DNA from 2 places in the Thermoanaerobacter siderophilus SR4 genome. Region 1 is predicted to be linked to the other one. Evidence: riboswitches for the same ligand, from Rfam matches in the RefSeq annotation. Region 1 holds a riboswitch; the other holds the start of a gene.

What was found. A riboswitch is a leader RNA that binds a small molecule or an ion and turns the genes downstream of it on or off. The one in region 1 is predicted to bind cobalamin.
Region 2: another riboswitch for cobalamin. It lies ahead of THESIDRAFT1_RS00905 (ABC transporter substrate-binding protein); the one in region 1 lies ahead of THESIDRAFT1_RS02275 (ribonucleoside triphosphate reductase).

The regions. Positions count from the first base shown of each region.
Region 1 is NZ_CM001486.1:465,869-480,921, reverse strand. It holds gene THESIDRAFT1_RS02310 (iron ABC transporter substrate-binding protein) at 1-978, shown strand, start outside; gene THESIDRAFT1_RS02305 (FecCD family ABC transporter permease) at 1,039-2,103, shown strand; gene THESIDRAFT1_RS02300 (ABC transporter ATP-binding protein) at 2,100-2,852, shown strand; gene tsaA (tRNA (N6-threonylcarbamoyladenosine(37)-N6)-methyltransferase TrmO) at 3,008-3,424, shown strand; gene THESIDRAFT1_RS02290 (DUF1847 domain-containing protein) at 3,604-4,206, shown strand; gene THESIDRAFT1_RS02285 (Fur family transcriptional regulator) at 4,445-4,912, shown strand; cobalamin riboswitch at 5,020-5,238, shown strand; gene THESIDRAFT1_RS02275 (ribonucleoside triphosphate reductase) at 5,344-7,422, shown strand; partial or broken gene THESIDRAFT1_RS14715 (anaerobic ribonucleoside-triphosphate reductase activating protein) at 7,419-8,102, shown strand; gene THESIDRAFT1_RS13725 (PAS domain-containing protein) at 8,221-9,651, shown strand; gene THESIDRAFT1_RS13720 (diguanylate cyclase) at 9,645-11,024, shown strand; gene THESIDRAFT1_RS02260 (DUF134 domain-containing protein) at 11,092-11,448, shown strand; gene THESIDRAFT1_RS02255 (VTT domain-containing protein) at 11,550-12,185, shown strand; gene copZ (copper chaperone CopZ) at 12,272-12,496, shown strand; gene THESIDRAFT1_RS12835 (DUF1540 domain-containing protein) at 12,849-13,001, opposite strand; gene THESIDRAFT1_RS02245 (FMN-dependent NADH-azoreductase) at 13,639-14,091, opposite strand; gene THESIDRAFT1_RS15050 (NAD(P)H-dependent oxidoreductase) at 14,088-14,243, opposite strand; gene THESIDRAFT1_RS02240 (winged helix-turn-helix transcriptional regulator) at 14,657-15,022, shown strand.
Region 2 is NZ_CM001486.1:163,951-179,003, reverse strand. It holds gene THESIDRAFT1_RS00940 (cysteine desulfurase) at 1-1,127, shown strand, start outside; gene sufU (Fe-S cluster assembly sulfur transfer protein SufU) at 1,124-1,537, shown strand; gene THESIDRAFT1_RS00930 (TPM domain-containing protein) at 1,814-2,614, shown strand; gene THESIDRAFT1_RS00925 (Uma2 family endonuclease) at 2,675-3,247, opposite strand; partial or broken gene THESIDRAFT1_RS00920 (IS200/IS605 family accessory protein TnpB-related protein) at 3,395-4,832, opposite strand; partial or broken gene THESIDRAFT1_RS00915 (IS607 family transposase) at 4,813-5,368, opposite strand; partial or broken gene THESIDRAFT1_RS00910 (class I SAM-dependent RNA methyltransferase) at 5,465-5,689, shown strand; cobalamin riboswitch at 5,976-6,167, shown strand; gene THESIDRAFT1_RS00905 (ABC transporter substrate-binding protein) at 6,284-7,231, shown strand; gene THESIDRAFT1_RS00900 (FecCD family ABC transporter permease) at 7,233-8,225, shown strand; partial or broken gene THESIDRAFT1_RS00895 (ABC transporter ATP-binding protein) at 8,230-9,029, shown strand; gene THESIDRAFT1_RS00890 (cobyrinic acid a,c-diamide synthase CobB) at 9,022-10,404, shown strand; partial or broken gene THESIDRAFT1_RS00885 (cobyric acid synthase) at 10,406-11,928, shown strand; gene cbiB (adenosylcobinamide-phosphate synthase CbiB) at 11,928-12,866, shown strand; partial or broken gene THESIDRAFT1_RS00875 (ECF transporter S component) at 12,863-13,349, shown strand; partial or broken gene THESIDRAFT1_RS00870 (AIR synthase related protein) at 13,353-14,083, shown strand; gene cobD (threonine-phosphate decarboxylase CobD) at 14,107-15,053, shown strand, end outside.

The DNA.
Region 1 (15,053 bases):
GTAGAGATAAAGACCCCAGTACATAAAGTTGTAGGGATAGGTCCAGGAGCTTTAAGACTTATAACCTATATAGATGGGATTGATAGAGTCGTAGGAGTAGAAAACATAGATAAAAAAGTTGTAAATGGTAGAACCTACAATATGATTTTTCAAGAGAAATTAGCTCAACTTCCTACTATTGGACAAGGTGGTCCTGATTCTACAGCAGATGCAGAGAAATTAGTTGAAGTAAATCCTGACGTTATTTTTGTGATATCTTTGCTTGATAAAGCCAAAGCTGATGACTTGCAGGCCAAAACAGGAATTCCTGTGGTAGTTTTAAGCTATGGCAAACTCGGGACTTTTGAAGAGGATGTATATACCTCATTAGAGATTATAGGAAAGATTATGGGAAAAGAGGATAGAGCTAAAGAAGTAGTTGACTACATCAAAGGAATTCAAAAAGATTTACAGGACAGGACAAAGGATATACCAGAGAATAAAAAGCCATCTGTCTATATAGGTGCGTTAGGATTTAAAGGTGCCCATGGCATAGAGAGTACACAAAGTAATTATCCTCCTTTTATGGCTGTAAATGCAAAAAATGTAGCTGATACTTTAGGGCAAAAAGGAAGCGTTATGATAGAAAGAGAGAAATTATTGGCTTGGAATCCTGATATAATGTTCATTGATGAAGGAAATTTTGACTTGGTAAAACAGGATTATCAGAAGAATCCTATCTTTTATAAAAGCTTAAAGGCAGTAAAAAATGGCAATGTATACGGCATTTTGCCGTACAATCAGTATAATACAAATATTGATACAGCTTTAGCAGATTCTTATTGGGTAGGAAAAGTCCTTTATCCTGAACAATTTAAAGATATTGACCCTGTAGAAAAGGCTAAGGAAATTTACACCTTATTTTTTGGAGAAGCTGGAAACGGCGTTTATGACAAGATGAAAGAAGTGTACGGTGGCTTTGAAAAAATTAAGTTTTAGTGGATAATAAAATTCCCCCACTAAAAGTGGGAGGAATTACAAAGATAAGGGGATGAAGCCTTGAGACAGTCATTTGTAGATACTGTACCGGATAGTTATAACAAATATATAAAAAGAAAAATATTGATTATATCTTTAACAGCTTTGGTTATACTTGTACTTGTAATATATGCTATAAATGCAGGCTCTGCTGGTATTGGTACTTATGATGTCATAAAAGCGTTATTAGGTAAGGGAGAAGAGAGATTTCATATCATAGTTTGGAACATTAGGATGCCAAGAATTTTATCAGCAATTGTGGCGGGAATTGGTTTATCTGTTGCAGGATGTGTAACCCAAAGCATTCTGAGAAACCCTTTAGCTTCTCCTTTTACTTTAGGTATTTCACAAGGGGCTGCTTTTGGAGCGGCAGTAGCTATCATTGTATTTGGAGCAGGTAGTACTACAAACCCTGATACTGTGATTATAAATAATCCATATTTGGTAGTTTTTTTTGCTTTTTTGGGTTCAATGGGTTCGACAATAGTCGTATTGATGTTGGCAAAAAGCTTTAGAGTAACTCCTGAAGCGATGGTTTTGGCAGGAGTAGCTTTAGGGTCTTTGTTTTCAGCTGTTACTATGATTTTGCAGTATTTTGCTGATGATGTAAAAGTGGCTTCTGTAGTTTTTTGGACATTTGGAGATATAGGAAGGGCATCATGGAAGGATTTGGGCATAATGTCTGTAGTTGTAGGTATTTCTCTGATACATTTTATGTTTAACAGATGGAACTATAATGCTTTAGACAGTGGAGAAGAAACGGCAAAAGGTCTTGGAGTTGACGTGGAAAGAGTAAGATTATTAGGCATGTTTGTCTCTTCTTTAATTGCTGCCGTTATTACCTCTTTTGTAGGAATTATAGGCTTTATTGGACTTGTTGGACCTCACATAATGAGGAGATTAATTGGAGGAGACCATAGATTTTTGATTCCTGCTTCTTCTGTAATGGGAGGTTTAATACTTTTAGCATCAGACACTTTAGGCAGAACTATTATTTCACCGGTAGTATTACCTGTGGGCGCTATAACCTCCTTTTTGGGAGCACCGGTTTTCCTCTATGTGCTTTCAAGGGGGTATAAGAGATGATTTTAGATATAGATGGTATTGAATTCAGTTATACCAGTGTACCCGTTTTAAAAGATGTTAAATTTACTCTTCAAAGAGGAGAGTTACTTTCTATTTTAGGAAACAATGGGGCGGGGAAATCTACTCTTTTGAAGTGTATAAATAAAATTCTAAAACCTCACAAAGGAGCAATATATATCGAAAAAGATGAAATTTCAAAATTAAGTAGAATAGAGGTAGCTAAAAGAATAGGATATGTGGCGCAAAGGAATGAGAATGGTCGATTTACTGTATTTGATGCGGTACTTTTAGGAAGAAAACCTCATATAAAGTGGGATGTGACTGAAAGGGATATAAAGATTGTAAATGAGGTATTAAAAAAATTTGACTTAGAAAAGTTATCACTGCGTTATTTAAGTGAGTTAAGTGGAGGAGAATTGCAAAAAGTGGTCATAGCAAGGGCATTGGCACAGCAACCTATTGTAATGCTTTTGGATGAGCCGACAAATAATTTGGATTTAAAAAACCAAATCGAGGTTTTAAGAATTGTGAAAGAGACAGTGAAAGAGCAAAATATAGCAGCAATTGTTATAATCCATGATTTAAATTTGGCACTTAGATTTTCTGATAAATTTTTACTTTTAAAAGATAATACCATTTTTGCCTATGGTGGGATAGAAGTCATGACTGAGGAAAATATAGAAGCTGTTTATGGTATACCTGTTGCAGTAGAAAAATGCCGTAATATACCAATAGTTATACCACTCTAAATTGTAGAAAAGAGTAGTTTAGATTGGATTTAATGCCAATACAGACAATACAGACAAGGGGGACGGTTCCTTCCGTCTGAGTTTTCGGACATGGGGAACCGTCCCTTCCGTCTGAACTTTCATTCCACTTTAACGGAAAGGAAGGGATAATTGCCGTGGAATTGATACCTATAGGTGTGATACACAGTCCCTATAAAAAGAGAGGGGAAGCGCCTCATCAAGGAAGGGTGAGCGATAAGGAAGCAGTGTTGGAAATATATCCTGAGTTTCAAGAAGGGCTTCAGGATATAGAGAGTAAAAAGCACATAATAGTTCTTTACTGGTGCCATTTAGGGAAAAGAGATGTCATAAAAACTGCCACTCCATGGGGGCCAGAGATAAAAGGAGTATTTGCCACTCGTTCTCCTTCAAGGCCAAACCCTATAGCTTTTTGTGTGGCTGACCTTGTAAAAATTGAAGGAAATAAACTTTATGTAAAAGGTGTGGATGCCTTAGATGGAAGTCCTATACTGGATATAAAGCCTTATGTTTATGAACTTGACAGCATAAAAGGTCCAGAGGATACATTGTAATATACCCTTCAATACAGTTAAAATATGTGGCAATACGCTGCGGAGAATGAGATAAGATTTAAAGACGGGAAAAAGGTCTGTATAGATTGCTTTGAAGAATAATCCCCTTGCACAGGGGAGAGGGATATGCTATAATTTTTTTAGCGAATATTGTATACAGTATACAAGAGGTGAATAAAATGAAGTCAATTTATACCTGTGGAGTATGTCCAAAAAAGCCTTGTGCTAAAGGGGAGGGGAATTTTCCCAAAAATTGTCCTACTATTGAAAAAAGAGATATTGTAGAACAGTCAGTTGCGATATACAAACAAGATGAAATGGTTCATAAGATAATGAACTTCGCCAATACTCTTCCTAAGAAGGAAAATGGAGAATTGAGAAGTAGGGCAGAAGAAATAATAGAGTTTATTAAGCAGATGGGATTTAAAACTATTGGCGTTGCATTTTGTTATTCTACGAGTAAAGAAGCGAAACAATTTGTAAAATTATTAGAACAATATGATTTAAAAATTGTTCCTGTTTGCTGTAAAGTCGGTTCTATTGATATAGAAGATATAGACATTCAAAAAGATAAAGAGGGATTTGTTGCTACTTGCAATCCTATAACACAGGCAGAGATAATGAACCAAGAAAATACAGAACTCAATGTAGTAATAGGTCTTTGCGTAGGCCATGACATACTTTTTAATAAATATTCTAAAGGGTTAGTCACAACACTGGTGGCAAAGGACAGAAAATACGCTCACTGTCCTGTAAAAGGATTAGAACTTGTTAATGTGTAATTTGGTATAAAGAGGCATTATACTTTTTGTATGAAGCCTCTTTTTTATTGACATATGAATTAGAAAAATAAAAATAGGTAATTTTCAATAAAGGAATGCAATTTAACTCGGTATTGGTGGATGAGATAAACAATGCCTTGTGGAATAAATGGGAAAAAATGTACTAATAATTATTGACATATGTCAATAAAATGTGTATATTTAAATTGAACATATGTTAAAAATATGGTGGTCTATGATGGATAAAAACAAAAACGATTTGATGTCATTAATAATAAAAACATTGAAAGCAAATGGCTTAAAGATAACTGAGAAACGCCAAATTTTAATAGAGGTATTTTTGAAGAGCCCTAATATTCACTTTGATTTTGATACACTCCTTGAGGAAGTTAGGAAAGAATGGCCCCATTATGGTGTAGCAACTCTTTATAGGAATTTAAGAATTTTTGTAGATAAGGGAATATTATCAGAAAATATAATAGGAAACAAAAAATACTATGAACTTAAAATGTTTAACAAAAAAAAGATTCACGCTCATTTAATTTGCAAATATTGTGGTAGTATAGACGAATATTATAGCCCAAATTTGGTAAAGTATATAAAAATGATAGATAAAAAATATGACTTTGATGTGTATTATGGAGAATTGAATTTTTATGGAATATGCAGTAATTGTAAAAGGGCTATAAAAAATGATTTAAAATAGGCAAAAATAATGGCCTATTTTATTTTTTATATTGACAATGCAAGAAAGCAGTGGTATACTACATGTTGATGATATTAATAAATAATATACTAGATTTTGTGCAAAATAGAATATACACAGATACAGGTGCCCAATTTCAAAGGGAAATTGGGTTAAAAGGGAAGCAGGTGAGAATCCTGCACGGTCCCGCCACTGTGATGGTGAGCTCTTTACAATATGCCACTGTCTGTTCAAACAAAAGGAACCGTCCCCGATGTTTGAAAGGTGGGAAGGCGTAAAGAGCGATGAACCTAAGTCAGGAGACCTGCCTGTATTTGGATTACACTTGCTCTACGGTCGATAGAGGAGGTGAGGTACTTTGCACACCTCTTAACTTGCCGTAGAAGTTAAGGGGTTTAATTATTTTTACAAAAGAATGGAGGTTTAAAATCATGAGAATTGCTATGAAGGTTATAAAAAGAGATGGAAGGGAAGTTGAGTTTGATAAGATAAAGATTGCAAATGCTATATACAAAGCTTTTAAGGCAGTGGAAGAAGGGGAATACAAAGATGCCCTTGAAATAGCAGATGAAGTGACAGAGTACGTAGAAAATAATTTAGAAGGAATAGCCAGTGTAGAGCAGATTCAAGATATTGTAGAGCAATACTTAATAAAGCATGGTCATGCTAAAGCGGCAAAGGCCTATATTTTGTACAGAAAACAGCATCAAGAGATAAGAGAATTTAAAAAAATGTTTATGGACATTGAAAAAATGGTGGATGAATACATAGGGAAACAAGATTGGAGAGTAAATGAAAATAGCAATATGAGTTATTCACTTCAAGGTTTAAATAATCATATCTCCAGTACGATAACAGCTCATTACTGGTTAAACAAAATATATCCTCCAGAAGTTAGAGATGCCCATGTAAATGGAGATTTGCACATTCATGACTTAGGCCTTTTATCTGTGTATTGCTGTGGATGGGATTTAAGGGATTTACTGCTTTCTGGATTTACAGGGGTAGAGGGGAAAGTTCAAAGCAAACCTCCAAAGCACTTTAGGTCCGCTCTTGGACAGATTGTCAATTTTTTCTATACACTTCAAGGGGAAGCAGCCGGTGCACAAGCTTTTTCTAATTTTGATACCTATTTGGCACCTTTTATATATTACGATAATCTTTCTTACAAAGAGGTTAAGCAAGCTTTACAGGAGTTTATATTTAACATAAATGTTCCAACTAGAGTGGGATTTCAAACTCCTTTTACAAACATAACTATGGATCTTGTGGTACCGGAGATTATGGCAGATGAACCTGTTATAATTGGTGGTCAATTGATGGATAAAACATATAAAGAATTTCAAAAAGAAATGGACATGTTAAATATAGCATTTGCAGAAGTTATGATGGAAGGAGATGCCAGCGGGAGGATATTTACTTTTCCAATACCTACTTATAATATAACTAAAAATTTTGACTGGAATAGTCCTGTCATAAATAAAATAATGGAAATGACTGCGAAGTATGGTTTACCCTATTTTAGCAATTTTGTAAATAGTGATTTAGATCCCAATGATGTGCGTAGTATGTGCTGTCGGCTAAGGTTGGACAACAGAGAATTAAGAAAGCGTGGAGGAGGGCTTTTTGGAGCGAATCCTCTTACAGGTTCAATAGGAGTTGTAACAATAAATATTCCAAGAATTGGATATTTATCTAAATCAAAAGAAGAGTTTTTCCAAAGGTTAGAAAGGCTTATGGATATTGCAAAAACAAGCCTTGAAATAAAGAGAGAAGTTTTAGAGAAAATGACTGAAATGGGATTGTATCCTTATTCAAAATTTTACTTAAGAGATATAAAAAAGAGATTTGGATTTTACTGGAAAAATCATTTTAACACGATAGGACTCATTGGAATGAATGAAGCACTATTAAATTTCATGGGAGTAAGCATAGCCAGTGAAGAGGGAAGGAAATTTGCACTTGAAGTATTAGATTTTATGAGGCATAAATTAGAACAATATCAATTAGAATCTAATTTCATGTACAATTTAGAAGCCTCCCCTGCAGAAGGAGCTTCCTATAGATTGGCTAAAAAAGATAAAGAATTATTCCCCGACATAATAACTGCAGGTAGCGATGTGCCTTACTATACTAATTCAACACAGCTTCCTGTAGACTTTACGGAAGATATATTTACTGCTTTAGACTTACAAGAAGAGTTACAAACAAAATACACAGGAGGTACAGTATTTCACGGATTTATTGGAGAGAGTATAAACGATGTGAACACCTGCAAAGCTCTAGTCAAAAAAATAGCTTATAATTATAGAATTCCTTATTACACTATAACTCCAACTTTTTCAATCTGTGAAGACCATGGGTATATTTCTGGGGAACATTTTGAATGTCCTTACTGTGGGAAAGAATGTGAGGTTTACAGCCGCGTAGTTGGATATTATAGGCCAGTAAAGAATTGGAATGAAGGGAAGAAAAAAGAGTTTAAGGACAGAAAGGAATTTGTTGTATGATGTACGATTTTATGCCTGTTTCTTTTGCTGATTTCCCAGGAAAAATTGCAGCCACTGTTTTTGTAAGTGGCTGCAATTTTAAGTGTCCTTACTGCCATAACTCTTATTTAATTCAAATAAGGGAAGGTATACGGAGTGAAAAGGAGTTTTTTGATTACCTTAAAAAGAGAGCAAATTTAATAGAAGGAGTGTGTATTACAGGCGGAGAACCTACTCTTTGGAAAGGATTAAAAGATTTTATAAAAAATATAAAGGATTTAAATTTTAGTGTTAAGCTTGACACTAATGGATCAAGGCCACAAGTGTTAGAAGATCTATTAGATGAAGGATTGCTCGATTATATAGCTATGGATATAAAAGCGCCAATAGAAAAATATGGCATATTTTTAAAAACAAAAAGATATAGATAATATTCAAAAAAGTGTAGAGATAGTTAAAAATTCTAATATAGATTACGAATTTAGAACTACTGTAAATGACAAACTACTTACTTTAGAAGATTTTGAGGCTTTAGCTGATTGGATTTCTCCTGCAAAAAGGTATGTTTTACAAAGGTACAAGTATGCTGAAGGAGTATTAGATAAGGAGAAAAGTGAAATTCAAGATTGTGATATTAGCTTTTTAAAAAAATAAAAGAAAAACTGAATGGAAATTTTGGCGAAATATTAATAAGAGAATGAGAGAGGCACCTCTCTCTTTTTATTTTTCGGAAAAATGAACTTGATAATGGACATAAATTAAAAATGGATTTATAATGTATTTAGAAACATTTGTTTTTCTAGGGAGAGAGGGAATAGGATGGCTAGCAATATACATATTTCAATAAATTACCAGATATTAATTTTGTTGATTTTAGCAATATTTTATTTATTAGTGCATAATGCAGGAAAGGAAAAATATATTCTATTTTGGGGAAGTGCATGGGGACTTGATTTAATAAGATACGCCATGGAATATGCAATAGAATATGGGGATATGCCTAATACATTTTTGATACAGGTGATAGTATATGGTTTGCTTGTAATAAGTTCTATATTGTTTACTTATGGTTTTCAATCTTTTTTTGAAGTAAATTTTTTGCAAAAGGGTTTATGGATTATTTCACTAAGTTTATGGTGGTATGCAGTAAATAAAATTTTAGGAAGTAGTAATTATATAGCTGTGATTCCAATGTATATTTTTTTAGGGGTTATGAGTATATTTTCTGGTACATTGATATTTAAAAATTTCAAATCCTCAAAAGTGATTTCTAGTTTAGTCATAGGAATATTACTTATTTTAATGGGCATTCGTGAGATTACATTTCCCATTATAAAACACTTTAATTTGATAAATTATTTAGTTGATTTTGACCTTTTGTATTCCTTAAAAGTTATATTAGCGATTGCTTTACTGATGCATTTCTATGAAATTGCAAGCAATATATTAGCTATTATTTTTCACAAACAAGAAGAACTTATGAAATCTTTGAATAAAGAAAAAGAATGGCTTCGTGTTACATTAAAGAGCATTGGAGACGGAGTTATTGCTACGGATGCAAACGGCAATATAGAGTTTATGAATCCTACTGCAGAAAAGCTTACAGGGTATAAAGAAGGAGAGGTATTAGGAAAGAGAATTGATGAGGTTTTTAATATAATCAATGAAGATACAAAAGAGAAGGTAGAAATTCCAATAGAAAAAGTTTTAAAAACTGGTGAAATTACAGGGCTTGCAAATCATACTGCTTTGATATCAAAAGATGCTCGTGTGATATCCATTGCCGATTCTGCTGCTCCCATAAAAGACTCAGAGGGAAATGTAATTGGGACAGTTATGGTTTTTAGAGACATAAGCGATAAAAGAGAGTATGAAAAGCTATTGAAACAGTATGAATTTATTGTAGAATCTTCTAATGAAGGAATTGGGAGTTTTGACCTTGAAGGCATTATTCAAACTTGGAATAAAGGATGTGAAAAAATATACGGCTATAAAGCTGATGAAATGATAGGCAAGAGCATATACACTTTGATGCCAGATTTTGAAAAAGAAAAAGTCAAAAATATTTTACAAAGATTGTTAAAAGGAGAAGAAATAAAAAGTTATGAAGGAATGCGGATTACAAAAGAGGGAAAAACTATACATGTGCTTGTTTCACTTGCTGGTTTAAAAGATGAGTTAGGTAGATATATTGGTATATCTTTTATTTCCCGTGATATTACAAAAAACAAAAAACCGAACAAATTTTAAGAAGATATAAACTGCTTTTTGACAATATAAATGACATAATTTTATTTGCAAGATATGAAGATGGCAAGATTATAGAGGTGAATAAAGCTGCAATAAAGGCTTATGGCTATGAAATGGAAGAACTTTTAAAGATGGATATTTTTGAGCTTTGTAATTGTGAGAAAGAGGAGTTGACTCAATTGTTAGATGTTGAAGCTGAAAGGGGTGTTTTGCTGAACTTACAACATAAGAGAAAAGACGGTAGCGAGTTTTATGTGGAGGCCAATGTAGTAAGTGTTGATTTTGAAAATGAAAAGCTTATTATGACGATAATAAGAGATATAACAGAAAGGAAGTTAGCGCAAGAGAAGCTTGAGCACTTGGGCACCCATGATATACTTACTGGCCTTTACAATAGAAACTTCTTTGAAGAAAAATTAGCTTTTGTTGATAAACAGAATATAGTGCCGACTGGTTTGATAATTTGTGATGTAGACGGATTAAAACTTATCAATGATACAATAGGACATAAGGCAGGAGACATGCTTTTAAAAACAGCGGCGGATGTGCTGAGAAAATGTTTTAGAGGACAGGACATTATCGCCCGAATAGGAGGAGATGAATTTGCTGTAATACTGCCTAACGCTAGCATTGAGATTGTAGAAGAAGCGGTTGATAGAATAAGAAAAATGGTTGAAAATAGTAAATTTACTTTTGAAAAAGAAAACATACCTTTAAGTATGTCAATAGGCTATGCAGTGAAGAATAATAGTTTTAAAAAAATTGAGGAAGTTTTTAAAGAAGCAGATAATAACATGTATAGAGAGAAGCTATTTCATAAAAGAAGCAGTTATAGAAAAGTATTAGATTCTATCTTAAAGATGTTTGAAATACGACAGCCTAAGCTACAAAAGCATCTAAATGCAGTCAAAGAAATTTTAGCAAACTTTGCCGAATATTTAAAACTTTCTCAAGTGCGGATAAAAAATTTAGAGCTTCTGGCTGAGTTTCATGATATTGGAATGATAGGAATTTCAGATAAAATACTAGATAAGGTAGATAACTTAAATGAAGAAGAAAAATTGGAATTTCAAAAACATTGTGAAATAGGTTATAGAATCGCCATGTCTTCCCCTGATTTAGCTCACCTTGCGGATATGATTTTAATGCATCATGAATGGTGGAATGGACAAGGTTATCCACTTGCTGTAAAAGGAGAGGATATTCCTTACGAATGTAGAATTTTGGCTATAGTAGATGCTTATGTGCAGATGATAGATGAAGAAGGGAAGGGGCTTTCTAAAGAGCAAGCGCTAAAAGAGATTAGAAAGATGGCGGGGATACAATTTGACCCTATTCTTGTTGAAAAATTTTTAGCCTTTATGAAGGATTGATATTTTTCTTTAAAAAGTATAAAATATTAAAGTAATCGTCATTTATTAAACAATAGGGTGTGATAAAATGCCAAGACCTCCAAAATGCAGATGGGTTAGAAGTGAACCAAATGTAACTCATTTTAAACCAGTAGGTGTGCCTATGTCTATGTTAGATGAAGTTATACTAACAGTAGAGGAATTAGAGGCTATAAGGCTTAAGGATTTGGAAGGTTTAGAGCAAGAAGAATGTGCTGATATGATGAAGGTGTCGAGACCCACCTTTTTTAGAATAATCAATTCAGCTAGACAAAAGGTAGCGGATGCTTTAGTCAATGGTAAAGCGATAAGAGTGGAAGGTGGAAATTACAGAGTTTATGAAGAAGAACAAAGAGGTCATAGAGGTATGCGACATAGACATGGCCACTGGGGTGGAGAAGATTAAAATTCTATTAAATTTTCATATTTTTTTACAAAACCTTTCATATATATAGTATAATTAATGCTGTGAATAAGAGTTACTATATATATGAAAGGATGAAGTAAATGGACCTTATAAAAAACTTCATTGATATTGTATTGCATCTTGATAAGTATTTAGGCAGTGTTATTCAAACTTATGGCACATATACTTACAGCATTTTGTTTTTTATTATTTTCCTTGAGACTGGCTTTGTGGTGACGCCTTTTTTGCCTGGAGATTCTCTTCTCTTTGCAGCAGGGACTTTTGCAGCAATTGGCAGTTTAAATATATTTTATGTCGTTATACTTTTGGCCTTTGCTGCCATATTAGGAGATACAATAAACTATCATATAGGGAAATTTGTGGGGGGAAAAATTTATGAAAGAGAAAACCTACGGTTAATAAAAAGAGAGCATTTGCTGGAAGCTCGTGACTTTTATGAAAAGTATGGTTCTATTACTATTGTTGTAGGAAGATTTATACCAATTATTAGAACTTTTGTCCCTTTTGTAGCGGGTATTGGACAAATGAGATATTTTAAGTTTTTATTTTACAATGCATTAGGAGGAACGCTGTGGGTTTTACTTTTTACTTTAGGTGGGTACTATTTTGGGAATTTGCAAATAGTGAGAGACCATTTTGGATTGGTGACAATTGCGATAATTGTCATATCGTTAATACCCGCAATTATAAGCTTTTTAAAAAGGAAAAAACGTTGATGCAGGAAGTTTTTTGATAAAATGTGTGCTGCTTCGATATAATATATTTAATATATTTTAAATTTTATGAAAGGGGAATATGGATTATGGGCCTGTTTGGAACTAAAGGTGAGACTATCGTTATAAATGTTAAAGGAATGTCATGCAATCATTGCAAAATGTCTGTCGAAACTGCACTAAAGAAATTAAATGGGGTATCGAAAGCTATTGTTGACCTTGACAAAGGTAATGTTACGGTAACATATGATCCTGCTAAAGTTTCTGTAGATGATATGAAAAAAGCAATTATTGATACCGGATATGAAGTGTAATACCTATTAAAAAATTTAAATGAAAGAAAAGCATTGAATGAAATATCAATGCTTCAGTTTGTTGACAAAGTCAATAAATTTTAAAATAGGATATTTTGCATCGTCACTCCGATGTTCCAAAGCGACAAAACTAAACTCGACCTTCGGGTTCCGGCAGGGTACCGGGCACATTCGACATCCCTGTCTTAGTGCCCGCCTCCGCCATCCGTGGCTACGGCCCTGCCTCCACCCTCGGTCTTGTTAAGTTTTGTTGACGCTTTGTCACAAGTCGTTCCTTATGCAAAATATCCTATTTTCGAAAGTTTGTCTACAGTCTGAAGCATTGAATGAAATATCAATGCTTTTCTTTGCGTTATCTTGGTTTAAATGTTGTGCATTCTGTTTCTGCACTAGTTTTTGCAGACATTACTTTTGAATTTATTTCAATCGATGGAGCATGACATTTCATATCTTTCCAGTAACTACAAGTATTTACTGAACATTTAACTACATTTTCTGCTGACATGTGACACACCTCGCTTTTTATTATCAAAAATAGTATTTGCATATATTATTTTATTATACCTTTCTGAAAACAAAATAACAGGGTGTTTTGCGCAGCTTAATGGCAATTCTTAAGAAAGAAAAAACATTAAAAATTAATGGTAATATTTATAAGAGTATTAAAACAAAAATAGCAAAAAGTTTATAAGCTTTTAAAAAATACATGAAAGTGCATAAAAAGACCCCGCATCAAATGGGGTCTTTATAAATATTAGAAATAATGATAATGCTAAACTAATTTTAAAAGGTTTGTTTAGCAGTATCAATGGTTATTTCTAGAATAGTTCTAAACCATGGAAATTTCTCTTTCCTCATGTCAAATGGGAACGTTCTTTTATGAATTTTGTAGTTCCAGTGTTCAAAAAACTTATTCCTTTGTATATTTTTCGCTGAACTATTCGATTCCAAATTGTCGATTTAACCCGATTGCTCATTTCTATCTTTTTTTCCGCCTTGTTCATTTACCGACAGGAATTAACGCCCAAGTGTAACATTGACATAGCTATTCCATGCATTAACAACATGAGGTTCATCTTCGCATTGGGTTACGATAAAATATCTATCTGGCCTTTCTAAATTACTCATGGAAGACTTTTGTATTAAAATGTTTTAGCAACTTCCTGAGCTCGTTTGGTTGCCTCTGACACTATTTTTTCTACATCTTCTCCTATTATATCCAGTCTTTCTGCTACTATAGTTTCTACTACTTCAATTCCCATAAAGGTAAGTATTGCCTTTATATATCTGTTTGCCATTTCAAATCCTGAAAAAGGTCCATGAGTGTATTCCCCGCCAGTGGCCATGATGTGGACAGCTTTTTTGCCCTTCATCAGCCCCACGGCCCCTTGCTCTGTATATTTGAATGTTATACCTGATACTGTTATATAGTCGATGTAGGCTTTTAAAATGGAGGGAATACCTAAGTTCCACATAGGAGCAGCTATGACGTACTTGTCAGCTTCTGCAAATTGATAAGCATATTTTAATATTGGATGATCCTTTGAGCTATCAGTTTTGGGTCCAAAAATGCTGTTGATGTCATCCAGTGTCAAAAAATGTATTTTTCTTTGTATAGATCCAAAGTGATTATCTCATCTTGAGGATTATATTCTTTATAGGTCTTTATAAATTGTTCAGATATCCTGAAAGTCCTTGATGCATCATCATTTTTGGGATTTGCTTTAATATACAATAATTTGCTCATATTTAGTCTCCTTTCGTGCGAAAAATTTTTGGTTAAAAAATTGACTTTTGAGCACTTGAATATGTATGCTGAATAAAAATCTTTTGCTATGCTCTATATAAAATACCTCAGAAAATGAATTGTCTACTGATTTATAATTATGTCGCTGGGCGTCTTTGAAATTCTGCATGGAGTTTTATACATTTTTAGTATTGAATGTTCACAAACAAAATATGTCTCCTTGTTCAGATGGAAGCTACTGTGGCTTTATCCAGTGCTTTCTATTAAGAAATTAAATATGTTTCTTATATTCCACCTCCAGGCATTGATGTTTTTTTGACGTTCGGGTAAAATAATATCAAATAAAATTTCTTTTCGCAAGTACAACAATTTTTCATACGTAGTATAAAAAAACGTACTAAAGGGGTGTAAAGATGGAATTAAGAAAAGGATTGTTAAATGTAAAATGTCCTATAGCTGTTACTCAATACGTGGTAGCTGGCAAATGGAAGCTGGTCATAATATGGCAGCTACGAGAAGGGCCTAAGCGTTTTAATGAGCTGAAAAGGCTTTTGCCTGATATAAGGCAGGGATACTTGACGCAGCAGCTAAGGGAATTAGAGAGGGATGGCCTTGTACACAGAGAAGTGTATAATGTGGTACCACCCAAAGTGGAATATTCACTGACTGAAATAGGTATTAAATTTCTAGAAGTCATGGATAAAATGCATGAATGGGGTAGTGAATACATTAAATTTTTAGAAGGGAAGATCGACTCGCAGCAAAATGCTACAGAATAACAGCATAACGTGAATATATCCATTGACATTA
Region 2 (15,053 bases), 300 kb from region 1:
AAAAGCCAATTGAAGTCATAAAAGCTATGGATAAATATTATGAAGAATTAAACGCCAATGTATACAGAAGCCCACACTATTTAAGCGCTCTTTCCACACAGGCTTATGAAGAGGCAAGAGAAAGAGTAAAAAAATTTATTAACGCAAAAAGAGAAGAATCCATAATATTTACGAGAAATACTACAGAATCAATAAACTTTATAGCATATACGTGGGGAATGAAATATATAAACGAAGGGGACGAAATAATACTGACAATAGCCGAGCACCACAGCAATATGCTTCCATGGCAAATGGTAGCGGAAGCTAAAAAGGCGAGACTCAAATATGTCCACCTTGATGAGAATTTTAGGCTTTCTATGAAAGACTTTAAAGAAAAAATGTCTGACAAAGTAAAATTGGTTGCTGTGCAACACATGTCAAATGTTTTAGGTATAATAAATCCTGTGGAGGAGATTACACATATTGCACACAAATACGGCGCAAAAGTGTTAATAGATGGAGCACAAAGTGTACCTCATATGCTGATTGATGTACAAAAAATAGGCTGTGACTTTTTTGCTTTTTCTGGTCACAAGATGCTCGGACCTATGGGAATCGGTGTACTTTATATAAAAGAGGACTTGCTTTCTGATGTGCCTCCTTTTTTAAGAGGTGGAGAGATGATAGACGAAGTCTTTGAAGACCGTGCAACTTTTGCTCCCCCACCTCTTAAATTTGAAGCAGGTACTCCCAACGTAAAAGGGGCTTGTGTGCTTGTTTCTGCAATAGATTATATAGAAAAAATTGGGCTTTCCAATATTCATAATCACGAAGGCGAGCTTTTGGAGTATGGCCTTCAGAAAATGAAAGAATTAGACTTTGTAAAATTGTATGGCCCCAACGATGCGAAGGAAAGGGGAGGCTTAATTTCCTTCAATGTAGAAGGTGTCCATCCTCACGACGTTGCTACAATACTAGACGAAGAAGGAATTGCTGTAAGAAGTGGGCACCACTGTTGTCTGCCTTTAATGAGGTACTTAGGTGTTCCTGCAACTGTAAGAGCAAGCTTTTACCTCTACAACGACTTTGACGATATTGACGCACTTGTTGAAGGACTTAAAAAAGTCAGGAAGTGGTTCAAATGAGCGATTTAAATCAGCTTTATTCTGAGGTTATAATGGAACATTACGAAAACTCTCCCCATGAAAAAGAACTTAAAGATGCTACCCACAAAGAAAGAGGTTACAATCCTCTTTGCGGCGACAATATTACTCTTTATTTAAAAATGAATGGTGACATTATAGAAGATGCTTCTTTCACGGGCCATGGGTGTGCCATAAGCCAAGCCTCAACCTCTATGATGATAGACCTTATAAAAGGGAAAGACAAAAAAGAAGCTTTAAGGCTTGTGCAACAATTTATAGACATGATGCACAAAAAAGATGTAAATCTTGATGAATTAGGTGATGCTCAAGTACTGCAGGGAGTATCTGACTTTCCTGCCCGCGTAAAATGTGCTTTACTTGCGTGGAAAACGCTTCAGGAAATTTTGTAAAAAAGAGATAAAAGTTTGATAATGTTCTTTTGACATGAATGCGAATATTTTTAAAATATGCCTCTTCCTATTTGAAGTCTAACGATTCTCAGGATAATAGTATAACTTTTTTTAAAAAGCCAGCATATTTTAAAAATTTGTGTTGATACTTATTATTATCTATGCTAATATACTAGACATGAACAGTAATACATTAAAATAGTTTAAATTTAGCGAAAGAATGATATTTTTAAAGCATTAAGTTAATTACAAAATATTAAGATAGGAAGAGGCAAAATGAAAAAGGGAATTTTTTTAATTGCAATTGCCTTTTTATTATTATTTAATTCCATAGCTTTTTCTGCTGCTCCTGATGTTCCATCTAAACCTATTCAGTTTAAATATGTATATGATTATGCGGGGCTTATGTCTCAAAATGATATAGAAGAGATCGAAAAAGTAGGGAAAGCTTTAGATGATGCCACAAAGGCACAAATAATAGTTGTTACAGTTGACAGCATTGGAGATTACCCAATTGAGGAATATTCTCTTAGCCTTTTTAGAAAATGGGGAATAGGAGACAAGGAGAAAAACAACGGTGTTCTCCTTTTAGTGGTAAAAGACAGACTTTTAAAAGGTCAGGCTGGAAAAGTGAGAATTGATGTAGGTTATGGCTTGGAAGGGGCAATACCGGATTCTGTTGCAGGAAGGATTTTAGACGATTTTGTTTTAACTTCTTGGGCAAAAGGCGAGTACTCTAAAGGCATATACGCTGGTTATATGGCTATAGCCTCAAGGGTTGCAAAAGAGTACAATATAGACCTTCAGGGATTGGATGCTTCCAAATACAGTGTCAATACAAGTAGCAATGATAGCGGGATATCCTGGGAAGATATTGCTGTAGTGATTATACTTATTTTAATATTTATTATCTTTGGAAGAGGAGGAAGAAATATAAGAAGGGACTGGTGGGGTCCAGGAAGCTTTGGCTCAGGAGGATTTGGAGGCTTTAGAGGTGGTGGCTTCGGCGGTGGAGGTTTTGGCGGCGGAGGAGGCTTCGGCGGAGGTTCTGCCGGAGGCGGAGGAGCTAGCCGCTAAACTAGATATCTTAGTTTTTATCAAACTGAGGGAACTTTAGAAACACCCTCAGTTTGTTTTTTAAATTCTCTCAAATACAGGTTTTAACTCAATTACAAGGTTATCAAATATACTAACTTTTACTTTATCCTCTTCAGAATACATTTGAGGCCTTCCATAACGTCCTTCTTCAAGTGTGAATACCATAACCACCTTTTCATCGGGTTCTACAATCCAATATTCTTTTACCCCTGCTTTTTCGTATAAATTAAACTTTTCTATTTTATCTTTTTGACCAGTTGAAGGAGAAACTACTTCTATAATCAATTCTGGAACTCCATAATAACCTGTCTTTTTAAGTCTTGAATTATCACATATAATGATTATATCAGGCTGTACTACATTGGTAGTTTCTTCATCTTTTTCATTTGCTTCTGGTATTCGCAAATCGAAAGGAGCAGTAAATACTCTGCAAGATTTATCCTGCAGATAGTTTGCAAATTGCCTTGCTAGTTCTAACAATACTGCTTGATGTTGCCATGTTGGAGCTGCTTGTAGATAGGGAACACCATTAATAATTTCCCATCTTTCTTCTTCAGACCAGGTTAAATAGTCGGCATAAGTATATTTTTTATTTTTTTCGGGCAATGGCATAAAATACCCTGGTTACCCAAACTGTACAAAAGTGTACAGTTTAGATAGCTGGGGTATTTATAGTCCGCCTTTCAGGCTTTCCCAGCCCCAGCAGGCGGTATTTGGGAAAGCCATAGCCCCTGCCCCAAGAAGCAGGAACTCACGTCCTTACGGGTCTCCCCACTTGCCCCGAATGTAATACACCCTTCAGGGCAGAGACATCTCTTAATACCCTCTCAGGGGAGAGTGGCGTTACCACCGCTACCTTGAGAACTCGCCAGAAATCATAGGTACTAAAACTTGTTCCATCCAGAGGTTCTAGCACCCTTCCTGGCTTACTCTCAAGGCTTTGTAAAAATTCTATTGCTTTGTTTATTTCTCTTAAATGTTTTTTCTTTAAATGCTTATTTCTAACTGTTTTCTTTACATGTTCTTTTAATTCTTCTAATTCATCTACAGTCAATGCGTTGAGAAACTTTATATAATTATCTGGTATCTTTTCTTGCAGTCCCAACCCTCTTCTTGCTATTACATAGGCTGCTGCTATATCTTTCGTTATCATGTATTGCGGTGCATATTTTAACATTCCTATTATTGATGTGTAAGAAGGGTCTACCTCTATTACTTCTATCCCTTCTCTTTTTGCTAGTGTTTTTATTTTTGAAAGAAGTGATTTGTAGCTAAAGTTATGTCTTATCCTTCTTGATTTTCTCCCTGAAAAATCTCCTCTTTTACCTTTTTCTTTTATTTCTAATTCTTCAATTATTATTGCTTTTCCTTTCTCTTTTGCTATTTTTACTATCTCATGAGCATATTGCCATCTGAAATATTCTTTTTTGTCCTTACTGCCACTTGCAAGCTCTGGCATTGGTATACTGCCATAGCTTATTAGATTACCTTTTTCATCTGTCTCTGCCCATGATATGTTGTCTGGATATGCATTTAAATCTATTCCTATGACTCCTTTTCCTTTTGTTATTTTTATTTTTGGATATTCTTCTTCAATAGCAAAATAGGCGTATATACTGCCGTTTTTAAGTTTTAATTCTACAGAGTAGGGTATGTTTGATTGGGCAATTTCCTGTAGAAGTTCTCCTCTGCTCTTATTCTTTTTGTAGCCTGCTTCTATTCTGGCGTATAAGTATTTTCTTTCCCCTACATTTATCCTTAAGAAAGTGCCATTTTCTTTTATTTCTATTCTTGTGTTGAGATTTCCTTTTTTGCTTTTATCTCCTCTTGAATAGAGATTCCCTTTTCTTCTTTCTTGCCACTTTGTTTTTAGCTTTTGATATTCTTTCCCATTTATATGGCGCTTTTGAAGTTTTCCAAACAAGTCTCTTCCTCCAAAAATGACTTTCTTTGGATTACTCCTTAATTCTTTGGATGATTCTAATACGCTTCTTGCTTTCATTATTGCATCATCTACATACCTTGAGTTTAAATTGAAAGTTCTCGGAAGGTCCCTTTTTAATGTTTTTCTATCATAACCTTCTAGAAGCCTTTTGTATGCAAATCTCATGCAGGATGACCATCTTCTCATTAAGTTTAATATTATTTGTTTGTCTTCTTGATTTAGAAAAATGAGTTTAGCCTGTATCACTATCATGTTTTTTGCCATCCTTTTCCCCGTAAATTCTTGCTGCGAAAGATGTTACTATTGCTATTAAGTCTTCTGCTAGTTCTTTATTTGCATCTTCCTCGTTTTCTTTCCCGTTTAAAACTATAAGTTCCACCCCAAAGCTTTCCATGAAAAATTTGAGATATTCAAAACCAAACCTCGCAAGTCTATCAGGATAATTCTATTACAACTTTTTCAACTTCTCCTCTTTTTATCTTGTTCAAAAGCTTTAATAAACCTCTCCTGTTTTCATTTACCCCACTTGCTATCTCATGTATGACTTCATACTGCCATCCTTGGGAATTAGCGTATTCTTCAAGCCTTCTAATTTGATTCTTAAGATATTCTTCTTGTTTCTTTGTGGACACTCTTGCATACAAAATTACTTTAGGTTTCGGTTTTTCTTCCAGCATGCCTAATAACTTCTCTATATCTTCTTTTTTGTACCTTCTTCTTCCTTTTGGTGTTCCAACTGGGGTTATTAATCCTTCCTTTTCCCAGTTTATTAATGTAATTCTGCTTATATCATATAGCTATTTAACCTTTTTTATAGTTAATAACATTCATCATCACCCAATTAAAATTATATCATTTTTTACTACTAATTCCAACTGTTTTGACCTCCTTATGGTGAAAGGATGGGGGAATTGGAAGAAGTAGAAAAACTTTATAAAGAAATGGGAAAAGTTTTCAAAAAACTTGATACGTGGTCTTTTTATATACTGACTTCCCATGAAAGATTTGAGAAACTCTTTGGAAGAGAGGCTTCTAAAAAAAGAAAGCTTTACAATGGCATGTTAAAAGCTTACTATTATCAGTATTATGGACCAAAACCAGAAAACTAATTTTTATTGAGTTTTTTCTATGTGAGGGTTATAATAAAATATAAGATTATCGATAAAAATTGGTGGTGGAGTTATGGATAATGCAGTGAGGAAGAAAGCAAAAGAATATACATGCTAATTATGCTGTAGATGTTGAACGCATTGAATCGCTCATTGGTTCTCTTAGAGGAGATATCCTTGACTCTATTATAAGAAACTTGATACATATTTTTCAAGGTAAATAGATAGTCATGAATAAGGGAATTGACTTAAATGATAAATAGATGTAAAATATAGGTGTACAAGTGAATACAAAAAATCTTATGGTCCGAAAGGTTAAAAGGGAAGACGGGTGAAAATCCCGCGCAGCCCCCGCTACTGTGAGCGAGGATGAAGCCCTAATAAGCCACTGCTTGGCGTTCAAGAGATGTGCCGGGTGGGAAGGCAGGGTGGAAGATGAATCGCGAGCCAGGAGACCTGCCATAAGATTTCGGAAGTTCGCCTTCGGAGGGAAGGTGGAATGGAATTTTTATGCTTAATTTTGGCAAAAAAGGTCTACCTCCGTGGGGTAGACCTTTTTTTGATACTTGAAAAATTTAAATTAGGAGGGTACTTATGAGAAAATTTAAAGGTTTACTTGCTTTATTGGTAGTCTTTGCTTTAATGTTTTCACTGGCGGCTTGTTCAACAAACAATGCTACAAAGCCACAAGATACATCTCAAACAGCAACTGAAATTGTAAAAACACAGTTTCCTTTAAAAGTTACAGACTTTTTAGGAAGAGAAGTAACTATAGAGAAAGAACCCCAAAGGATAGTTTCTCTTGCGCCTTCTACAACAGAGCTTATATATGCTTTAGGAGCAGGAAATAAAGTAGTGGGTGTTACAGACTTTGACAATTATCCGCCTGAGGTCAAGGATGTACCCAAAGTGGGGGGGTTTAAAGGGCCAAATGTAGAAGCGATTACTGCTCAAAAGCCTGATATAATATTTGCTTCCACTCTTTCCGGTAAAGAGCAAATGGAATCTTTAGAAAAAATGGGTATACCCGTCGTGATGCTAGAGGCTAAAGACATTGACCAGATATACCAATCTATAAAAATAATAGGCCAAATAACAGGTACTGAGAAAAAAGGTGAAGAAATAATCAAAGAAATGCAGGACAAAATAAAAGAAATAAACGACAAAGTCAAAAACCTTCCGAAAGTCAGCGTATTTTATCTTGTCTCTCTTGACGGAAACTGGACATCTGGAAAAGGGACTTTTATTGATGAGCTCATAAACCTTGCAGGTGGCAAAAACGTTGCAGAGGATGTAAATGGTTGGGCGCAGTACAGCGTAGAAGAATTAGTCAAGAAAAATCCTGATGTGATAATAACTTCTCCTCATGCAGGGGATGTGAAAGACATTAAAAACATGGCAGGATATAAAGATACTAATGCTGTTAAAAATGACAAAGTATTTGTGATAAGCAATGACGACATAATATCAAGAGCTTCTAATAGAATTGTTTTAGGACTTGAAGAAATCGCAAAATTCTTACATCCGGAGGCATTTAAGTAAAGTGGGAGTAAAAAAAGGGATATATTTTGGTACAGCCTTTTCACTGCTTGTCTTTACCATGATTTTATCAATTTCTGCAGGGGCGGTAAAAATACCCCTGCAGGAGATTTTAAATGTTTTTTTGTGCGGTGGCAGTGAAACCTCTAGGACAATAATCCTTAATTTAAGACTTCCAAGAGCTATTGAATCTGCGATTGTAGGAATGGGACTTTCTGTTGTTGGGACATTTTTTCAAGGGCTTTTGAGAAATCCAATGGCAGACCCTTATGTATTGGGTGTATCATCAGGAGCGGCTTTTGGAGCTACTATTGCGATAATATTAGGACTTGGAATATTTGGACTTAGTTTTATGGCATTTATTACTTCTTTAATGACTGTATTTTTTGTATACACTATTTCTAAAACTGGCACAAGAGTATCTATGACTACAATGTTATTGGCAGGTATAGCTATAAGTGCTTTTATGTCTGCAATTATCTCTCTCATGATGCTTTTAAACCATGATGAGTTTTCTCGAATTGTTTTTTGGACTATGGGAGGATTTAGCCTCATAAATTGGAATAGTGTGGTCTTTACTACTCCTATAATAGTAATTGGCTCTTTTGTGATGTATGTATTTTCAAGGGATGTAAATGCTATATTGACAGGAGAAGAAGTTGCCGAACATTTAGGTGTCAACACAGAACTAGTCAAGAAAATAATTCTTATTACAGGGTCTTTGGTGACTGCAACTGCTGTGTCAGTTGGTGGAATTATAGGTTTTGTGGGACTTATTGTGCCTCATATATCAAGGCTTATTGTAGGACCTGACAATAGAATTCTTGTACCTTTTAGTGCTATATCAGGAGCGATATTTTTAACTTTTGCAGACTTATTAGCACGAATTATTTTAAAGCCAATGGAAATTCCAATTGGGATAATTACAGCAGCATTTGGAGGACCATTCTTTTTATATCTGTTAATAAAGAGCAAACAAAAAAGTGAAGGAATGTGATGATATGGCTATTTTACAGGTGGATAATTTGCACTTTTCTTATGAAGAAAAGGAAGTTTTAAAAGGAATAGATTTTACCATAAACAAAATATGGTTTTAGGAATAATAGGAGCTAATGGCAGTGGTAAGACTACTCTTTTAAAAAATATATCAGGCTATTTAAAGCCAGCAGCTGGGGATGTCTTTATATTAGGGAAAAATATCAAAGACTTTACTATAAAAGAAAAGGCAAAATATATAGGGTATGTGCCTCAAGATATAGTTTACGACTTTGAATTTAGCTGTTATGACGTGGTAATGATGGGAAGAATTCCTTATCTTAAAAGGTTTCAGTCGGAGAAAAAAGAGGACAGAGATATTGTAAGAGAGTGCATGGAAATTACAAATACATGGCAGTTTAAAGACAAAAGCATAAAAGAGTTAAGCGGCGGTGAGAGGCAAAGAGTGTATATAGCAAGGGCATTAGCACAAAAAGCTCGAATTTTACTCATGGATGAGCCAGTTTCTCAACTTGATATAAAATACCAAGTTGAAATACTGTCTCTTGTAAAAGATTTATCCTTAAAAGGGATACTTGTAATTATTGTGCTTCACGATATTAACCTCGCTTCACAGTTTTGTGATGAGATTTTCATAATGAAAGAAGGCAAAATAATAGCATCTGGGTCTCCCGGAAATGTTTTAACATTGAACAACATAAAATCAGCCTTTTCAATAGATGTGGAAGTGTTTGAAAATCCCATCACCCATACTCCTTACGTCATTCCATCGCTAAATGGAAAGGAGCAACTCAAAGTTGTGTAAAGCTTTAATGATTGCAGGCACCCATTCAGGAGCAGGTAAAACTACTGTAAGCCTTGGAATTATGGGAGTGCTGTCAAAAAGGTATAAAGTTCAGCCTTTTAAAGTAGGTCCAGATTATATAGATGCTGCTTATCACCGATATGTCACAGGGAATTTTTCCTGCAATCTCGACTTGTACCTGTTGGGGGAACAAAACCTTAAGTCGCTTTTTTACAAAAATGCCTGCAATGCTGACATTTCTATAATTGAAGGTGTTATGGGAATGTACGATGGGATTGATACTACAAAAAAGGGGAGCAGTGCTGACATTGCGAAAATTTTAGATATTCCTGTGATTTTAGTTGTAGATGCTTCTTCTATGGCGACAAGTGTATCAGCTTTAATAATGGGTTATATGCACTATGACAGGGAAGTAAAAATTAAAGGGGTGATATTAAATAAAGTTGGAAGTGAAAAACACTATGCCCTTTTGAAAGAATGCATAACAAGAGATTTAGGTATTGAGGTTTTTGGCTATCTTCCAAAGGATCCAAAATTAGATTTGCCAGAAAGACACTTAGGCCTTGTACCGATATATGAGATGCCAGAAATTAAACACAAGTTTGATACCTTATATGATTATATTGAAAAATACATTGATATAGAAAAAATTCTTAATGTAAGTGTAATTGACTGTTCAAATACATTTAGAAACACGATTGGTGAGGGCCATGATTTAAAAAGGGTAAAAATAGGGTATGCGTTTGATGAGGCTTTTAATTTTTATTACAAAGAGAGTTTGGAATTTTTTGAAGAAATGGGAGCAGAGCTTGTACCCTTTAGTCCTCTTAAAGATTATAAATTACCAGATGAAATATCGGGTTTGTACATAGGGGGAGGATTTCCAGAGGTTTTCGCGGAGAGGCTTAATAAAAACAAAAAAATGTTGAAATCGGTTAAAGATGCAATAGATTCAGGTATGCCTGCATATGCAGAGTGTGGCGGCTTTATGTATCTTACAAAAAGCATAACAGATTTACAAGGAAATACTTTTGAAATGGCAGGAATTTACGATTTTGAAACTGTCATGACAAAAAGGCTTCAGAGATTTGGCTATGTTGAGGCAGAAGTTATTGAAGATAACATCCTTTTTAGAAAAGGGGATAAAATAAAAGGGCATGAGTTTCACCACTCAATAATAAAAGGTTTTTCACAGAAAGCCTCATACGTTGTGCATAAACCGGGAAAAGAAAACGCTTGGGAATGTGGATTTGTGCATAAAAATTGCCTAGCGACGTATGTTCACATAAATTTATACACATATAAAGAGGCTGTCAAGAGGTTTGTTGACAAATGTGTTCAATACCGAAACTCAAATGCTTTTCAGGAGGATTAATATGGCACTTAAATTGATGATACAAGGGACCGCATCGTCTGTTGGCAAAAGCTTGTTGGTTGCCGCTTTTTGCAGAATTTTCAAGCAAGATGGTTACAGAGTAGCCCCTTTTAAGTCTCAAAATATGGCTTTGAATTCCTATATAACCGATGAAGGACTAGAAATAGGAAGAGCACAAGCTATGCAGGCGGAAGCGGCAGGAGTTAAGCCTTCTTATCACATGAATCCAATACTTCTAAAGCCCAGTTCTGATAAAAAAAGCCAAGTTGTTTTAAGAGGCAAAGTTTATAAAAACATGTCTGCAGCCGAATACCACCAATTTAAGCCACAGCTTTTAAAGTTTATTAAAGAGGACTTTGATTTTCTTGCAAGTCAAAATGACATTGTAGTAATAGAAGGCGCTGGAAGCCCTGCAGAAATAAATTTAAGAGATAGAGATGTCGTAAACATGGGTATGGCAGAGATGGTAAATGCACCAGTACTTCTTGTAGGAGATATTGATAAAGGAGGTGTATTTGCTTCAATAGCTGGCACTTTGCTCCTTTTAAAAGAAAATGAGAGAAATCGCATTGAAGGTGTACTTATAAACAAGTTTAGAGGAGACATTGAAATATTAAAGCCAGGTTTGGAGATGTTAGAAAACATTGTACACAAAAAGGTTTTAGGTGTTGTCCCTTATATGGATGTGCACATTGATGAAGAGGATGGGGCGACGGAGAGATTTTATCGTAGGAATACAGAAGGAGATATAGAGATTGCAGTTATAAATCTTCCCCACATATCGAATTTTACGGATTTTGAACCTCTTGCTAAAGTTCCCGGAATAAAGCTTCGCTATGTGAATAAAGGGGAAAGGATTGGAGATTGTGATGTTGTTATAATTCCGGGAACAAAAAACACAATTGGAGATTTGCAAGCATTAAAAGAATATAGGATTGATAAGGAAATTTTTGAAATGAGAAAAAAGGTAAATTTATAGTCGGCATTTGTGGAGGATACCAAATGCTGGGAAAAGTCATTAAAGACCCGGGAAGAATTGAAAGTACAACTTCAGAAATTGAGGGACTGGGACTTTTGGATATAGAGACTGTAATTGAAAATGAAAAGACAACAACCCAAATTAAGGCGGTTATTCGCAATAATTTACCATCAATATTATCACCTCTTAGAAATATTGCTGTAGAGGGATATGAAATACACATGGGGCAAAGTCGAATTTTGGGAGATTGTCAGCCTTTTTCAGTAATAACTCATAGAAATGGAGAAAAAATCGAAGTCTATGACGGTTGTATAAGCGATGATGGAAAAGTGTTTGGAACTTACATACACGGAATTTTTGAAAACAGAGAGTTTGTCAGGGAATTTATAAATATTGTGAGAAAATCAAAAGGACTTTCTCCTATAGAGGAAATTATTGATTACAAAGAATTTAAAGAAAGAGAATATGATAAGCTTGCAGATATTGTGAGAAAAAGTATCGACATGAAAGAAGTCTATGAAATTATGGAGAGGTATAAAGATTAATGGAAGTGGTATTAGCCTACTTATTAGATTTGTTGATAGGAGACCCTGAAGGATATCCTCATCCTGTAAGAATTATAGGGAGAGTGGTATCACATTTAGAGAGTATACTTAGAAAATATGCTAAAAGTGACAGAGCTTTAAAAATAGCAGGTTTTATACTGTGTGGACTTACAGTAACTTTGGCATTTGCAGCAACATATGTACTACTTTATATTGCAGGACTTATACATCCATATTTAAAGTATGCTTTAGATGTTTTAATTATATATACCTGCCTTGCTACAAAAGACCTTGGTAAAGCTGCTGGAAGAGTATACGAAGCGTTGGCAAAGGGTGATATAGTTGAAGCAAGAAGAAGATTATCTTATATAGTCAGTAGGGATACAGATAGGCTTGATGTTGAGAATATATCCAGAGGAGCGATAGAAACAGTTGCAGAGAATATATCAGACGGTATAATAGCCCCTATGTTTTACGCGTTTATAGGAGGTGCGCCGCTGGCTATCTTTTATAAGGCAGCAAGCACTCTTGATTCTATGGTAGGCTATAGAAATGAAAAGTACCTCGATTTAGGATTTGCTTCTGCAAAACTTGACGACATATTAAATTTTATCCCTGCTCGCATAACAGGTTTTTTGATTGTTATAGCTGCTTTTCTCTTAGGCTATGATTATAAAAATAGTTGGAGGATTTTTTTAAGAGATAGGTTTAAACATCAAAGTCCAAACAGTGCTCACGGAGAAGCAGCAGTTGCCGGTGCTTTAAATATACAACTGGGAGGGCTTAATTATTATTTTGGAAAGCCTGAAATTAAACCAACTCTTGGGGATGGAAAAGAAAAAATTACCCCCCAACATATAAAAGACAGCATCAAAATAATGTACATGACTTCATTTTTGGGGCTTGTAGTATTTTATATAGGGAGGAGATTGATGTGAAAGAAAAAGCAAATACATTAAAAAATGTAAAGACTCTTACTCTTGTTGCTATGCTTATAGCCTTAAGTGCAGTAGGTGCTCTCATAAAAGTTTTTAACACAGTTGCTTTCGATTCAATGCCAGGATACTTTGCCGCATTATACCTTGGAGGTTGGTATGGAGCCCTTGTGATAAGTTTAGGGCATATGCTTACAGCAATTACTTCTGGATTTCCTTTAGGGCTTACAAATCACATATACATAGCAGTGCAAATGGCATTATATGCCTATTTGTTTAAATTTTTTTATCGAAAATTTAACATCTATATTGCAGTAATCGCTGCTACGATATTAAATGGTCCTGTTGCAACCCTTTTGTTTGTGCCTATATTTGGATGGGGATTTTTTTGCGGCATGGGTACTTCCCCTAACAATTGCGTCATTTGCAAATGTATTTCTTGCAGCATTGGTTTACAAAGCGATACCGAAAAGGAGTAGGGAATAAAAAGTGATTGAGAGATACAGAGATTTAGTTGTAATTTATGAAAATGATGTAGCATATGTGATATCTTGTGACAGCCTCGGAGCAATAGGGAATAAAGAGCATGATGTGTTAAAAGTTGATGAAGAGATTGTAGGAAGGACTACTGTAAAAGTGGCTCTTTCGGAAGTACTATGTGTAGGAGCAAAACCCTTAGTCATATCCGATACTTTATCCGTTGAAATGAATCCAACAGGGCAAAAAGTTTTAAGAGGCATAAAAAGCGAGCTTGAAGAGAACGGACTTTCAGACGTAGTTTTTACAGGAAGTACTGAAGAAAATTTTCCCACATCTATGACAGGTATAGGAATCACTGTAATAGCAAAAGCAAATATTGGGGACTTAAAAATAAAAAAGTCAAAACAGGTATGCATGTTTCTATTTTAGGTTATCCACGTGTAGGAAGTGAAGTTTTAAGCTCAAACGATGTGCTTACATTGAAAGACTACGTAAAAATTTCCAACTCAAAAGAAATAGTGGAAGCAATACCTGTGGGTTCAAAAGGGATAAAATATGAAATTGGCATATTAGAGAAGATATCAGGATTAAAGGTGGAGGCGAATTTTCCACAACATCTTGATGTATTAAAATCAGGGGGGCCTTCTACCTGCTGCCTTGTAGTCCACAGTGAGGAAGATACAGCCTCTATTAAAGGACTGACAGATAAACCCTTAACATATGTCGGAGTGCTGATTTAGCGTAAATGAAAGAAGGTGTTTAAATGAGGCCTTATGAGCATGGCGGAAATGTTTATGACTATGAAGGAGAAATAATCGATTTTAGTTCAAATATAAATCCTCTTGGGGTGCCGGAATGGATTTTTGATATTATCAAAAAAGTTGATTTAACGAAATATCCGGATATAAAATATCGAAAACTTAAAGAGGCTATTTCACAGCATGTGGGGTATTCACAAGAAAATATAATTGTTGGGAATGGTGCGACAGAGCTCATACATCTTTTTGTGAGAGCATTTAAGGTGAAAAGACCCCTCATTCCGTCTCCTGCTTTTTTGGAATATGAAAGGGTAGTCTACATAAACGGTGGTGAACCGATATATTTCAGGCTGGAAGAAGACTATGGGTTTAAAGTAAATCTCGCAAAGCTTCTTTCACAAATGGAAGAGGCGGATTCTTTAATCATTGGGAATCCTAACAATCCTACAGGACAAGCCATAATTAGAGAGGAAATAGGAATTTTATTAAAAAAAGCGGAGATTTTGAATATACCTGTCATGATAGATGAAGCTTTTATTGAATTTATGAAAGACTATAAAAATTATGAAGCTTTACCTCTTGCAAAAGAGCATGATAAATTGTTTATTGTAAGAGCTGTCACAAAATTTTTTGGCATGCCAGGGCTGAGATTGGGGTACGGGATTGGAAGTCCTTCTTTGATACAAAAGTTAGAAGAATACAAAGAACCTTGGACAGTAAATGCTCTTGCAGATGCTGTGGGGAGAGAAATATTTAAAGATGAAGCTTATATAGAAAAAACAAGGGAATATGTAAATAAAGAAATAGAGTATATGCTTTATGCTTTAAGAAAAATTGATTATTTAGTTGTTTTTGATACAAAAGTAAATTTTATATTGTTAAAGTTAAGAACAGGAAGGGTAAATGACCTTAAACAAATACTTTTAAAAAAAGGAATTCTCATAAGAGATGC